Regions from separate parts of the Streptomyces sp. NPDC085524 genome, predicted to be linked through region 3. Evidence: riboswitches for the same ligand, from Rfam matches in the RefSeq annotation. Region 3 holds a riboswitch; each other region holds the start of a gene.
The links. Region 3 has a riboswitch for thiamine pyrophosphate ahead of thiO (glycine oxidase ThiO). Riboswitches for the same ligand answer to the same signal wherever they lie in the genome.
Positions count from the first base shown of each region.

Region 1: it holds a riboswitch for thiamine pyrophosphate, as region 3 does, so the genes downstream of both, thiC (phosphomethylpyrimidine synthase ThiC) here and thiO (glycine oxidase ThiO) in region 3, are expected to answer to the same signal.
Region 2: it holds a riboswitch for thiamine pyrophosphate, as region 3 does, so the genes downstream of both, ACIGFK_RS12550 (thiamine ABC transporter substrate binding subunit) here and thiO (glycine oxidase ThiO) in region 3, are expected to answer to the same signal.

Region 1 covers NZ_JBITTH010000004.1:222,476-227,252, forward strand. Annotated here, with positions in the region: gene ACIGFK_RS07930 (hypothetical protein) at 1-40, opposite strand, end outside; gene ACIGFK_RS07935 (glycosyltransferase) at 302-1,414, shown strand; gene thiC (phosphomethylpyrimidine synthase ThiC) at 1,502-3,292, opposite strand; TPP riboswitch at 3,287-3,432, opposite strand; gene ACIGFK_RS07945 (YibE/F family protein) at 3,505-4,777, shown strand, end outside.
Region 2 covers NZ_JBITTH010000007.1:94,123-98,899, reverse strand. Annotated here, with positions in the region: gene ACIGFK_RS12560 (phosphatidate cytidylyltransferase) at 1-1,036, shown strand, start outside; gene rlmN (23S rRNA (adenine(2503)-C(2))-methyltransferase RlmN) at 1,274-2,386, shown strand; TPP riboswitch at 2,445-2,554, shown strand; gene ACIGFK_RS12550 (thiamine ABC transporter substrate binding subunit) at 2,638-3,738, shown strand; gene ACIGFK_RS12545 (ABC transporter permease) at 3,852-4,777, shown strand, end outside.
Region 3 covers NZ_JBITTH010000005.1:370,059-374,835, reverse strand. Annotated here, with positions in the region: gene ACIGFK_RS10455 (thiazole synthase) at 203-997, opposite strand; gene thiS (sulfur carrier protein ThiS) at 1,003-1,203, opposite strand; gene thiO (glycine oxidase ThiO) at 1,200-2,435, opposite strand; TPP riboswitch at 2,433-2,544, opposite strand; gene ACIGFK_RS10440 (NAD(P)/FAD-dependent oxidoreductase) at 2,626-3,873, shown strand; gene ACIGFK_RS10435 (Rv2175c family DNA-binding protein) at 4,076-4,441, shown strand; gene thiE (thiamine phosphate synthase) at 4,527-4,777, shown strand, end outside.

The DNA of each region.
Region 1 (4,777 bases), on a different contig from region 3:
TGGGGCCAAGGGGCGACCGGGTCCGATGCTCACGACTCATGTGGAGGTCTCCTTCGGAACGGAATGCGACCGGAACGGGTGATGCCCCGACCGCGGGTTCGATCTTCCTTGGGAAGTTACGGGGGCAAACCCCGCCATCTTGAGCATTTCGGGCCACACATCAACAGATCGGCCTATCAGGCCCCCACGAACGGATGCGAAGCCGACCATCCCGTGATATTGCCACCGGCGTGCCGCCACCCGCTCGGCCGCCGGACTCCCTAACGTCGCCCGCGTCCCGGCCGACGAGAGGGTGTTTGCGGTGAAACCGACCATCTGTCTGAACATGATCGTCAAGAACGAGGCGCCGACGATCCGGAAGTGCCTGGAGTCGGTGCGCCCGCTGATCGACACCTGGGTGATCGTGGACACGGGGTCCACGGACGGCACCCAGGACGTCATCCGGGACTGCTTCGCCGACCTGCCCGGCACCCTGTACGAACGCCCGTGGAAGGGTTTCGACGGAAGCCGCACCGAGGCGATCGATCTCGCCCGCTCCAGCGCGGACTACCTGCTGTTCATCGACGGCGACGACGAGATGCAGATCGAGCCCGGGTTCCGCATGCCGGACCTGACGCTCGACGCGTACCAGGTCGCGCTGCGCGACGGTCCGATCATCCACTGGCGGCCTGCACTGGTCTCCAACCGGCTGCCCTGGCGGTACGTGGGCGTGCTCCACGAGTACATCGAATGCGGCACCGACTACACCCGCGACGTGATCGAGGGCTTCAACATCCTCTCCGTCGGCGGCGGGGCGCGTCTGCGGGAGGGCGGCCAGCGGGCGAAGTACCTGCGCGACGCCGAGGTCCTCACCGAAGGGCTGGCGAAGGAACCCGACAACACCCGGTACGCCTTCTACCTGGCCCAGAGCTGGCGCGACGCGGGAGAGCCGGAGAAGTCCCTCGCCGCCTACGACCACCGGGTCGCCATGGGCGGCTGGGTCGAGGAGACCTACTGCGCCCGGCTCTACGCCGCCCGGCTCGCGGCCAACCTCAAGAGGCCGCAGGCCGAGGTGACGGACCGTTTCCTGCGCGCGTACGAGAGCCGCCCCTCGCGCGCCGAGGCCATCGGCGAGCTCGCCCGCCTCTGCCGCCTCGAAGGCCGCTGGCCGCTCGCCTACACGTTCGCCCGGCAGGCGGTGCGGATCCCGCCGCCGGACGACATCCTGTTCGTGGAGTTCGCGTGGCACTCGTGGCGCGCCCTCGACGAACTCGCTGTGGCCTCGTACTGGGTGGGCGAGTACCAGGAATCGCTGGAGTGCTGCCAGCGCCTCCTCGAGGAAGGCAGCCTCCCCCTGGAGGAGCACGACCGGATCCTCGCGAACCTCGAATTCGCCCGGCGCAAGCTGGGCCTGGCCGCCCAGGTCCCCGCCTGACCGCCGCATACGTCCTGGACGGCGGGAAAGGGCCCGCGACTCCCCCCTCGGTGTCGCGGGCCCTTCCGTCGTGCCCCGAAGCGGAGGTCAGTCCGCCAGCGGCAGGTACACGCGGTTGCCCGAGGCCGCGAACTCGGCGGACTTCTCCGCCATGCCCGCCTCGATCTCCTCGGCCTTCAGGTCACCGCCGTGCTCGCGGCGGATGTCCTGCGAGATCTTCATGGAGCAGAACTTCGGGCCGCACATGGAGCAGAAGTGCGCGGTCTTGGCCGGCTCGGCGGGAAGGGTCTCGTCGTGGAACTCGCGGGCCGTGTCCGGGTCGAGGGCCAGGTTGAACTGGTCCTCCCAGCGGAACTCGAACCGCGCGTCCGACAGGGCGTCGTCCCAGTCCTGGGCGCCCGGGTGGCCCTTGGCCAGGTCGGCGGCGTGCGCCGCGATCTTGTACGTGATGACGCCGGTCTTCACGTCGTCGCGGTTGGGCAGGCCCAGGTGCTCCTTGGGCGTGACGTAGCAGAGCATCGCGGTGCCCCACCAGGCGATCATCGCGGCGCCGATGCCAGAGGTGATGTGGTCGTACGCGGGCGCGACGTCCGTGGTCAGCGGGCCGAGCGTGTAGAACGGCGCCTCCTCGCAGATCTCCTGCTGGAGGTCGATGTTCTCCTTGATCTTGTGCATCGGGACGTGGCCCGGGCCCTCGATCATGGTCTGCACGTTGTGGCGCTTGGCGATCGTGTTGAGCTCGCCGAGCGTCTTCAGCTCCGCGAACTGCGCCGCGTCGTTGGCGTCCGCGATCGAACCGGGGCGCAGGCCGTCACCGAGCGAGTAGGTGACGTCGTACGTCGCGAGGATCTCGCAGAGCTCCTCGAAGTTCGTGTAGAGGAAGTTCTCCTTGTGGTGCGCGAGGCACCACGCGGCCATGATCGAGCCGCCGCGGGAGACGATGCCGGTCTTGCGGCGGGCGGTCAGCGGGACGTACGGGAGCAGCACGCCGGCGTGCACCGTCATGTAGTCGACGCCCTGCTCGGCCTGCTCGATGACCGTGTCCTTGTAGATCTCCCAGGTCAGGTCCTCGGCACGGCCGTCGACCTTCTCGAGGGCCTGGTAGAGCGGCACGGTGCCGATCGGCACGGGGGAGTTGCGCAGGACCCACTCGCGGGTGGTGTGGATGTTGCGGCCCGTGGAGAGGTCCATGACCGTGTCCGCGCCCCAGCGGGTGGCCCAGGTCATCTTCTCCACCTCCTCCTCGATGGAGGAGGTGACGGCGGAGTTGCCGATGTTGGCGTTGACCTTCACCAGGAACCGCTTGCCGATGATCATCGGCTCGATCTCCGGGTGGTTCACGTTCGCCGGAAGCACCGCGCGGCCTGCGGCGATCTCCTCGCGGACGACCTCGGGGGAGACGTTCTCGCGGATCGCGACGTACTCCATCTCCGGGGTGATCTCGCCCCGGCGGGCGTACGCGAGCTGCGTGACGGCGGCGCCGCCGCGGCCCCGGCGGGGCTGGCGGGGGCGGCCCGGGAAGACCGCGTCGAGGTTCTTGAGCCCGCCGCGCGGCGAGGTGTGCTTGATGCCGTCGTCCTCGGGGCGCACGGGGCGGCCCGCGTACTCCTCGGTGTCGCCGCGACCGATGATCCAGTTCTCGCGCAGCGGGGGCAGGCCCCGGCGGACGTCGGTCTCGATCTGGGGGTCGGTGTACGGACCGGACGTGTCGTAGAGCGTCACGTCCTTGCCGTTGGTGAGGTGGACCTGGCGGACCGGCACCCGGATGTCGGGGCGGGAGCCCGCCAGGTATCCCTTGTGCCAGCCGGGCTGGCGCTCGGTCTGGCCGTCGTCGTCCTGGCTGACGGCAGGCGTGCGTGCGTCGTCCTGAATGGTCATGAGACCTGATCTCCCTACGCCGGCATTACCCGGTAACAGGTTCGGCGGTCGACGCAGCCTCCTCCCGTACACATCTGTGATGTGCGTACGGTGATCAGCGCCCTCTCAGCCCGGTGCTCCGAGCTCCCGCGTTGTGCAAAGTAGCCCCCACGCTAGCGCCATCCATGGCGTGCTGAACAGTGGGCCCCCTCATCTCTTGCGATGATCTGCCGGTGACGTCTTCGCCGCATCCCCCCACGAAGCCCAGCGAGCCCCACGACCACACCGGCCACGAGCGCCGGGGTCCGGGGCGCGCCTCCGGGCGTCCACCCGGCCCCGACCACGACGGACACGGGCACGCACAGGGCCACGGACACGGACATGGACACGGCCATGGCCACGGTCCGGCGGCCCCCGGCTCGAAGCACCTGCGCAAGGTCATCGCGGCCGTACTGATCCCCTTCGCCGCCGCCGTCTTCGTCGGCATGGCCGTGCTCTGGCCGGGCGGAGCACCCGCCCACGAGCGCACGGGGGTCGGTTTCGACCGGCAGACCCAACAGGGCGCGGTCGTGTCACTGGAGCATGTCGACTGCAAATCCGTGAACGCCTCGCAGGTACCTCCGACGGGCGACACCTCCACCCCCGAGGGGCGCGAGGCGCAGGCCGCCCAGACCGGCGAGTGCAAGAAGGCCACTGTCGAGGTCCGCACGGGCGGGGACAAGGGACGGACCTTCGTCGAGGTCGTCCAGCCGGGTGCGCCGCGGCAGTTGGAGAAGGGGCAGGAGGTGGTCGTGGCCTACGCGCCCGACGCCCCGCACGACCTCCAGTACTCGGTGATCGACGTGAACCGCAAGTTCCCGCTGGCCCTGCTCGCCGGCATCTTCGCCCTCGCGGTCGTGCTCGTCGGGCGGATGCGCGGGGTGTTCGCCCTGATCGCGCTGGCCGTCAGCTTCGGCGTGCTGACCCTGTTCATCCTCCCGGCCATCCTCCAGGGTTCGAATCCGCTGCTCGTCGCGGTCATCGGCGCGAGCGCCATCATGCTGATCGCCCTGTACATGTGCCACGGGCTGACGGCGCGCACCTCGGTCGCCGTCCTCGGCACGCTGGTCTCGCTGCTGCTGATCGGGCTGCTGGGCTCGGTGTTCATCGACTGGGCGTTCCTCAGCGGCAACACCGATGACAACACCGGGCTGATCCACGGGCTCTACCCGCAGATCGACATGAGCGGTTTGCTGCTCGCGGGCGTGATCATCGGATCCCTGGGCGTGCTCGACGACGTGACGGTCACCCAGACCTCGGCAGTCTGGGAACTCCACCAGGCCGACCCGTCGATGGGCCCGCGCGGGCTCTACCGGGCGGCCATCCGGATCGGCCGCGACCACATCGCGTCGGTGGTCAACACGCTCGTCCTGGCCTATGCGGGCGCCGCCCTGCCCTTGCTTCTCCTGTTCTCGATCGCGAACAGCAGCATGGGGTCCGTGGCCAACAGCGAGCTGGTCGCGGAGG
Region 2 (4,777 bases), on a different contig from region 3:
TCCCGCATACGATGCACAGGTGGGCCCGCACACTCGGCCCATGCCCATCGTGCCCGATGCCGCCGGCCGTGACTTCGACGACCGGGAAGCACGCGATCGGGGGGCCGCCCCGGACGGCGGCCCCCTCTTCCGCGACGAGACGCCGCCGCAGGAGCCCATGCCCAGCCCCCCGCCCCCGCCTTCGCCGGCACCGCAGGACCCCCCGCCCCCGCCGCAGAAGAAGCGCGCGGGGCGGGACCTGCGTGCCGCCATAGGGGTCGGCGTCGGCCTCGGCGCAGTGATCTTCGCTTCGCTGTTCATCGTCAAGGCGGTCTTCGTCGGCGTCGTCGTCGTCGCGGTCGTCGTGGGACTGTGGGAGCTCACCTCCCGGCTGCAGGAGAAGAAGGGCATCAAGGCCCCTCTCGTCCCGCTCGCCGTGGGCGGCGCCGCCATGGTCATCGCCGGATACGTCCGCGGGGCCGAGGGGGCCTGGGTCGCGATGGCCCTGACGGCCCTCGCGGTACTGGTGTGGCGGATGACCGAGCCGCCCGAGGACTACCTCAAGGACGTCACGGCCGGCGTCTTCGCGGCGTTCTACGTGCCGTTCCTCGCCACCTTCGTCGCGATGCTGCTCACCGCCGACGACGGACCGCAGCGCGTGGTGACCTTCCTCGTGCTGACCGTGGTCAGCGACACCGGGGCCTACGCGGTGGGCTGGCGCTTCGGCAAGACGAAGCTCGCGCCGCGCATCAGCCCCGGGAAGACCCGCGAGGGGCTCTTCGGCGCGGTGGCCTTCGCCATGGCGGCGGGCGCCCTGTGCATGGAGTTCCTGATCGACGGCGGTGCCTGGTGGCAGGGCCTGCTGCTGGGCCTCGCGGTCGCGGTCAGCGCCACCCTGGGCGACCTGGGCGAGTCGATGATCAAGCGGGACCTCGGCATCAAGGACATGGGCACCCTGCTCCCGGGGCACGGCGGCATCATGGACCGCCTCGACTCCCTGCTGCCGACCGCCCCCGTGGTGTGGCTGCTGCTGGCGGCCTTCGTCGGCACCGGCTGACACCCCGGCTGCCGACGACGGCCTCGGCCGGCGTCGGCCGGGGGACCTTCGGCATCGGCCGTCTCCCGCGGAGCGGGTTATCCTAAAAGGCGCGCCACTCGCGAGTGGCGCGCCTTTGCCGTTCCGCGTCTGCGGGGACGGCCCGTGAGAGGTCTCCCGGCTCCCGTCGAGCCGCGGTCCGCTCCGCACCGGCGGAGTCGCGCGCCCGGACCTCGCCCCATCGAGGAGTACCCGATCATGGCCCGCCCCGTTCCGGGAGAGCTCACCTTCGTCGCGCCGCGTGGCGCCAAGAAGCCTCCGCGGCACCTCGCCGACATGACCCCCGCCGAGCGCCGCGAGGCGGTGGCCGCGATCGGTGAGAAGCCCTTCCGGGCCAAGCAGCTCTCCCAGCACTACTTCGCCCGGTACGCGCACGACCCGGCCGAGTGGACCGACATCCCCGCCGCGTCCCGCGAGAAGCTCCAGCAGGAGCTGCTGCCCGAGCTGATGAACGTCGTCCGGCACATCTCGTGCGACGACGACACCACCCGCAAGACCCTGTGGAAGCTGCACGACGGAACGCTCGTCGAGTCCGTGCTGATGCGCTACCCCGACCGGGTCACCATGTGCATCTCCTCGCAGGCCGGCTGCGGCATGAACTGCCCGTTCTGCGCCACCGGCCAGGCCGGTCTGGACCGCAACCTGTCCACCGCCGAGATCGTGCACCAGATCGTCGACGGCATGCGCGCCCTGCGCGACGGCGAGGTTCCGGGCGGCCCCGCCCGCCTGTCGAACATCGTCTTCATGGGCATGGGCGAGCCCCTCGCCAACTACAACCGCGTCGTCGGCGCCATCCGCCGTCTCACCGACCCGGAGCCCGACGGCCTCGGACTGTCGCAGCGCGGCATCACCGTCTCCACCGTGGGCCTGGTCCCGGCGATGCTGCGGTTCGCCGACGAGGGCTTCAAGTGCCGCCTCGCCGTCTCGCTGCACGCGCCCGACGACGAGCTGCGCGACACCCTGGTCCCGGTGAACACCCGCTGGAAGGTCCGCGAGGTCCTCGACGCCGCGTGGGAGTACGCCGAGAAGTCCGGCCGCCGCATCTCGATCGAGTACGCGCTGATCCGCGACATCAACGACCAGGCCTGGCGCGGTGACCTCCTGGGCCGGCTGCTCAAGGGCAAGCGCGTCCACGTCAACCTGATCCCGCTGAACCCGACGCCCGGCTCCAAGTGGACCGCCTCGCGGCCCGAGGACGAGCGGGCCTTCGTCGACGCGATCGCCCGCCACGGCGTGCCGGTGACCGTACGGGACACCCGCGGCCAGGAGATCGACGGCGCGTGCGGCCAGCTCGCCGCCTCGGAGCGATAGGTTCCGGTCCTGACCGGCCGAGATCGGCCACGGGGTACCCTGTGGCCGAACCAATTTCATATTCCGACAGGGGAGCGCCACAGCGCTGAGAGTGCGGTATCCGTCATCCGCAGACCCTCTGAACCTCGCCCCGGTCATTCGGGGTAGGAAGTTCGGTCACCACTCAAGCTGTTGCGCCCTGCCCGGCGTCCGCTCCCACAGAGCGCCGGGCAGGGCCGCGTCTTCTCCTGGTCATCCAGGAGGAATCACCAGTGAGCACCACCAAGAAGATCGCGGGCGCCGCGCTCGCGGCCGCGCTGGGCGTCACCACGCTCAGCGCCTGCGGCGGCGGCGACGCCAAGGACAAGAGCGCGGGCGGGACCGAGAGCCCGAAGTCCAAGACCGTCACGCTCGTCACGCACGACTCCTTCAACGTGACCGAGGCGGTCCTCAAGGAGTTCGAGCAGCAGAGCGGCTACACGGTCAAGGTACTGAAGTCCGGGGACGCGGGCGCGGCACTGAACCAGGAGATCCTCACCAAGGGCTCCCCGCGCGGCGACGTCTTCTTCGGCGTGGACAACACCCTGCTCTCGCGCGCCCTCGACAACGGCCTCTTCACCCCGTACGAGGCCAAGGGCCTGGCCGATGTGAAGCCCGAGTTCGTGCTCGACAAGCAGCACCGGGTCACCCCGGTCGACTCCGGCGACATCTGCGTCAACTACGACAAGGCCTACTTCGCCGACAAGAAGATCGCCCCGCCGCAGACGCTGGACGACCTGGTCAAGCCGGAGTACAAGAACCTGCTGGTCACCGAGAACGCCGCGACCTCCTCGCCCGGCCTCGGCTTCCTGCTCGCCTCCGTCGGCAAGTACGGCGAGGACGGCTGGAAGGACTACTGGAGCAAGCTGAAGGCCAACGGCGTCGAGGTCGTCGACGGCTGGGAGCAGGCCTACAACGAGCGCTTCTCCGGCTCCGCGGGCGGCAAGAAGGCCAAGGCAGACCGCCCGCTGGTCGTCTCCTACGCCACCAGCCCGCCGGTCGAGGTGATGTACGGGGACCCGCAGCCGGCCGAGGCCCCGACGGGCGTCGCCACCGGCACCTGCTTCCGCCAGACCGAGTTCGCGGGTCTGCTGAAGGGCGCGAAGAACGAAGAGGGCGGCAAGGCCCTCGTGGACTTCCTGATCAGCAAGAAGTTCCAGGAGGACATGCCGCTCCAGATGTTCGTGAACCCCGTGACGAAGGACGCTTCCCTGCCGGAGCTGTTCACCAAGCACGGCGTGGTGGTCGAGAAGCCCGAGAACGTGGCTCCGGAGACCATCGCGAAGAACCGTGAGCAGTGGGTCTCGGCATGGACCGCGCTCGTCGTGAAGTAAGCGGTACCGAGGGAGCGGTCGCGGCGTCGGGGGACGCCGCGCCGGTCCCGGCCGGGCCGGTACGGCATCCCGTCCGCGAGTCCGGCCGGGCCACGGCCGCGCGGCTCGCGCTGATGGCCGTGCCCCTGGCCTTCTTCGGGCTGTTCTTCGCCTACCCCGTGGCCGCGATCCTCGGGCGCGGCCTCAAGACCGACACCGGCTGGCAGTTCGGCCGGATCGGCGCGGTGATCACCCGCCCCGACATCGCGGGCGTGCTCTGGTTCACCACCTGGCAGGCACTCGCCTCCACCGCGCTCACGCTGGTGATCGCACTCCCCGCGGCGTACGTCTTCGCCCGCTTCGAGTTCCCCGGCAAACAGCTGCTGCGGGCCCTGGTGACCGTCCCGTTCGTGCTGCCCACCGTGGTCGTCGGCACCGCCTTCCTCGCGCTGGTCGGCCGGGGCGGGCTGCTGGACGAACTGGCGCGCGTCCGGCTCGACACCACGGTCTGGGCGATCCTCCTCGCGCACGTCTTCTTCAACTACGCGGTCGTCGTGCGCACCGTCGGCGGGCTCTGGTCCCAGCTGGACCCGCGGCAGGAGGAGGCCGCCAGGGTGCTCGGCGCGGGCCGGTTCGCGGCCTGGCGGCGGGTGACGCTGCCCGCGCTGGCCCCCGCGGTGGCCGCCGCCGCGCTGATGGTGTTCCTGTTCACCTTCAGCTCCTTCGGCGTCGTGCTGATCCTCGGCGGGCCCTCGTACTCCACGCTGGAGGTGGAGGTCTACCGGCAGACCGCGCAGCTCCTGGACCTGTCGACGGCCGCGGTGCTGACCATGGTGCAGTTCGCCGCGCTCGCCGCGATCCTCGGGGTGCACGCGTGGACGGTGCGCAAGCGGGAGACCGCGCTGCGGCTGGTGGATCCGGCCCGGACCGCGCACCGGCCGCGCGGCTGGGCGCAGCGGTCCCTGCTCGGCGGGGTGCTGCTGACGGTGGCGCTGCTGATCGTGGCCCCGCTCGCGGTGCTGGTGGAACGCTCCTTCGACGCGCCCGGCGGCTACGGGCT
Region 3 (4,777 bases):
CCGCCACGGAAGGACTATGGGACTGACGGGAAAGCCCCAAGGCTTCTCTGATTCCGGCCGACTCGGGCCCTGCCATCGCTCGACCCCGCCGTACAGGACGGTTCGGCTCCGCGTCACCCCGCGTGGTGGTGGGTGGGCAGCCGCTGGGTGCGGGTGGGGGTCGCAGGGGATGAGGTCCCGCCCCCGCGGAACCCCGTACCCCTCAGAACGCCGGCCGCTCCGGGTCCAGGGCGGCGCGGCCCTCCGTGGGGGAGGAGGCCTCGGCGAAGCGGCGTTGGGGGATGCGGCCCGCGCGGTGGGCCAGGCGGCCCGCCGAGACCGCGTCCCGCATGGCCGCCGCCATCAGGGCGGGGGACTGGGCGCGGGTGACCGCGGAGGCGAGCATCACCGCGTCGCAGCCGAGTTCCATGGCGAGGGCCACGTCCGAGGCCGTCCCGGCCCCGGCGTCGAGGATGACCGGGACGCCCGCGCGCTCGGTGATCAGCTCGAAGTTGTGCGGGTTGCGGATGCCCATGCCCGACCCGATGGGGGAGCCGAGCGGCATGATCGCCGCGCAGCCCACGTCCTCGAGCTTGCGCGCCAGCACCGGGTCGTCGTTGGTGTAGGGGAGGACGGTGAAGCCCTCGTCGACCAGGACCTCGGCCGCGTCGAGGAGTTCGACGCCGTCGGGCAGGAGGGTTCGCTCGTCCGCGACGACCTCCAGTTTGATCCAGTCCGTGCCCAGGGCCTCCCGCGCGAGGCGCGCCGTCAGGACGGCCTCGCCCGCCGTGAAGCAGCCCGCGGTGTTGGGGAGGACGGCGATGCCGAGCTTGGTGAGGACCGAGAGGACGGACCCCTGGACCGTCGGGTCCAGGCGGCGCATCGCGACGGTCGTGAGCTCCGTGCCGGACGCGACCAGTGCGCGCTCCAGGACGTCCAGGCTCGGGGCCCCGCCCGTGCCCATGATCAGGCGGGAGGAGAAGGTCCGGCCGCCGAGGGTGAAGAGGTCGTCCGCCATGTCGTTCAGCCTCCCTGGACCGCGGTGAGGATCTCGACCCGGTCGCCGTCGCCCAGCGCCGTGGCGGGCCACTGGCCGCGCGGCACGACGGTCTCGTTGAGCGCGGCCGCGACCCCGGAGGGGGCGGTGGTGAGGGTGGCGACCACCGAGTCCAGGGTGGTGCCGGCCGCGATCTCGCGCGGCTCGCCGTTGACGGAGATGGTCATGCGTAGGACTCCTGACGTGCGGCGGAGAACCGGCGGGGGGAGAAGGGGCGGGCGATCGGCGGGAGTTCGCCGGTGGTCAGCAGCTCCGCCAGGACGTCGCCGGTGAGGGGGGTGAGCAGGACCCCGTTGCGGTAGTGGCCGGTGGCCAGGTGCAGGCCCGGCAGCTCGGTGGGGCCGAGCAGCGGGGCGTTGTCGGGGGAGCCGGGGCGCAGGCCGGCCTTGGTCTCGACGAGGGGGAGTTCGGTGATGCCGGGCACCAGCTCGTGGGCGTCGCGGAGGAGTTCGTAGACCCCGCCGGCGGTGACGGTGGTGTCCCAGCCGAGTTCCTCGCTGGTGGCGCCGAGGACGAGTTCCCCGTTCTCGCGCGGCACCAGGTAGACATGGCTGCCGCGTACGACGGCCCGTACGGTCCGGGACAGGAACGGTGCGTACGCCGCCGGTACGGAGAGCCGCAGGACCTGGCCCTTGACCGGCCGGACGGGTACGGCGGCCTCCGGCGGCACGCCGGGCAGCTTGCAGCTCAGCGAGCCCGCCGCGAGGACCACCTGGCTCGCGTGCAGCTCCGTACCGTCGTCCAGTACGGCGCCGGCCGCGCGGTCGGCGGTGACCAGGAGCCGTTCCGCGTTCGCCCGGTGGATGATCACCCCGGCCCGCTCGCAGGCGGCGAGCAGGGCGGCCGCGAGCCGGCGCGGGTCGACCTGGTGGTCGCCGTCCACGCGCAGGCCGCCGCGGACGCCGGGGGCCAGCATGGGCTCCAGGCGGCGGCACTCGCGGCCGGTGAGCCATTCGGACTCCAGGCCGCAGCGGCGCTGCAGGGCGTGCAGTTCGCGCAGGTGGAGGCGGTCGTCGGAGTCGAGGGCGACGGCGAGGGTGCCGCAGGCGCGGTAGCCGATGTCCATGCCGCCGCTGGCTTCGGCGAGCTCGGCGGCGAACTGCGGATAGCGCTCGGCGGAGGCGAGGCCGAGGCCCAGCAGGGCCTCCTCGCCGTAGTGCAGTTCGGTGACGGGGGCGAGCATGCCGGCCGCGACCTGGGCGGCGCCGCCGCCGGGGGCCGGGTCGGCGAGCACGGTCCGCAGGCCGCGCTCGGCGGCCCGCCAGGCGGTGACCAGGCCGATGATCCCGCCGCCGATGACGAGGACGTCGGATCCCGTTGCGGATCCCGTTCCGAGTCCGTTTCCGGATTGCGTTCCGGGTCCCGTTCCGGGTCCCGTTCGATTCCGAGATGAAAGCATGGGCGTCCAGCCCCTCCCTTCGCCGGCATGACCCGGATCAGGTTCGTACGGTCGGAGGCCGTCCAGCCTCCCTCTCAGCCCGGTGCGCCGGACTCCCGCGATAGGTACGGTGGCCAGACTAACCCGGCCGCCGACGGCGGGTAAGGCGGCACCTATTCCTGACGGAGCGTCAGAAGATTAGGGTGTCCGGGTGAGTGAGCAGACGGAGAACTATCAGAGCGGCGTCGTGATCGTCGGCGCCGGAATGGCCGGTGTGCAGACCGCGGTGGCCCTGCGGGAGCAGGGCTACGCCGGCCCCGTGACCCTGCTGGGCGCCGAACCGCACCAGCCCTACGACCGGCCCCCGCTCTCCAAGGCGGTCCTGCTCGGCAAGGCCGAGGACTCCGCCTTCGACGTGGACTTCGAGGGGCTCGGCATCGAGCTCAGGCTCGGCACCGAGGTCACGGGGCTGCGTGCCGCCGAACGGGAACTGGACACCGAGGCGGGGCCGGTCCCGTACGAGGTCCTCGTGCTGGCCACCGGAGCCGAGCCGCTGACCCTTCCGGGGACGGAGGGCGTCCCCGGCGTGCACCTGCTGCGCACCCTCGACGACGCGGCCCGGCTGCGCCCGGTCCTGGCGGAGGCCCCCTCGGTCGTGGTCGTCGGGGCGGGCTGGATCGGCGCCGAGTTCGCCACCGCGGCCCGGGAGGCGGGCTGCGCGGTGACGGTGGTCGAGGCCGCCGACCGGGTGCTCGCGGGGGCCCTGCCGGAGGAGGTCGCCGCGCCGATGGGGCGCTGGTACGGGGAGGCCGGCGCCGAGCTGGTCACCGGCGCGAAGGTCGCGGGGGTCGAGGCGGGCCGGGTGCGGCTGGCGGACGGCCGCGAGCTGGCCGCCGGGGCGGTCGTCGTCGGCATCGGGGCCCGCCCCGCGACCGGGTGGCTGGCCGGGACCGGCGTGGAGCTCGGGGCGGACGGGTCGGTCACCGCCGACGAGTACCTGCGCACCTCCGTGCCGGGGGTGTACGCGGTCGGCGACTGCGCGTCGTTCCCCTCGGGGCGGTACGGGGCGCGGCTGCTGGTGCACCACTGGGACAACGCGCTGCAGGGGCCGAGGGCGGTCGCGGCGAACATCCTGGCGGGGGCCGGCGCGGAACCCGGCGCGGGTGAGCCGGGTGCGGTGTACGACCCCGTCCCGTACTTCTGGTCGGAGCAGTTCGGGCGCTTCGTGCAGTACGCCGGGCATCACGGCGGGGCGGACGAGCTGCTGTGGCGGGGGGATCCGGACGGGGAGACCTGGTCGGTGTGCTGGCTGAAGGGCGGTGCGCTGGTCGCGGTGCTCGCGGTGGGGCGGCCGCGGGATCTGGCGCAGGGGCGGCGGCTGATCGAGACGGGGGTGGCCGTGGATCCCGCCAAGGTCTCCGACCCCGGGGTGCCGCTGAAGTCGGCCGCCGCCGGGTAGCTGCGTGAGCGGGGGCGGGGTCGGGGGCCGCTGCGCGGGGCCGTGTCCCCCAACCCGCCCCTCCACCGTTCCCCGGGCTCTGCCCGGACCCCGGTCCTCAAACGCCGGACGGGCTGGAAAGACCCGGGGCTCCGCCCCGGGCGGCACCCCGGACGGGGTGGCTCGGGTACCGGCGGCGGAGCCGAGATGGCAGGCTTGGGGTGTGACCGAGATTGACGCAAAGATCGATGCCCTTGTCCCCTCCTGGCTGTACCTCCCCGACATCTCGGAGATGCTCGGCATCGAGGTGACCCGGGTCCGCCAGATGGTCAAGGAAGGTCAGCTGGTCGCCGTACGCCGCGGCGAGAACCGCTCCCTCCAGGTGCCCGCGCCCTTCATCGACGGCGACAAGGTCGTCAAGGGCCTGGTCGGCCTGCTGACGGTGCTCCGCGACGACGGCTTCAGCGACGAAGAGATCCTGGAGTGGATGTTCACCCCGGATCCGACCCTGCCCGGCACCCCCGCGCAGGCGCTGAGCGAGAATCGCGGCACGGAGGTGAAGCGCCGCGCCCAGGCGCTCGCCCTCTGACCCGAAAGAAACGCATCGCTTCCGCTCCACCGCGGTGTACGGGCCTTCGCGCCCGTACACCGCCTCCATCACGGGGGGTACACCCATGCAGCAGCTGTCCGACGCCCGGCTCTACCTGTGCACGGACGCCCGCAAGAAGCAGGGTGACCTCCCCGAGTTCCTGGACGCCGTGCTCGCCGGGGGCGTGGACATCGTCCAGCTCCGGGACAAGGGCATGGAGGCCGGGGAGGAGCTCGAACACCTCCAGGTGTTCGCCGAGGCCGCCCGCCGGCACGGCAAGCTCCTCGCCGTGAACGACCGCGCCGACGTCGCCCACGCCATCGGCTCCGACGTCCT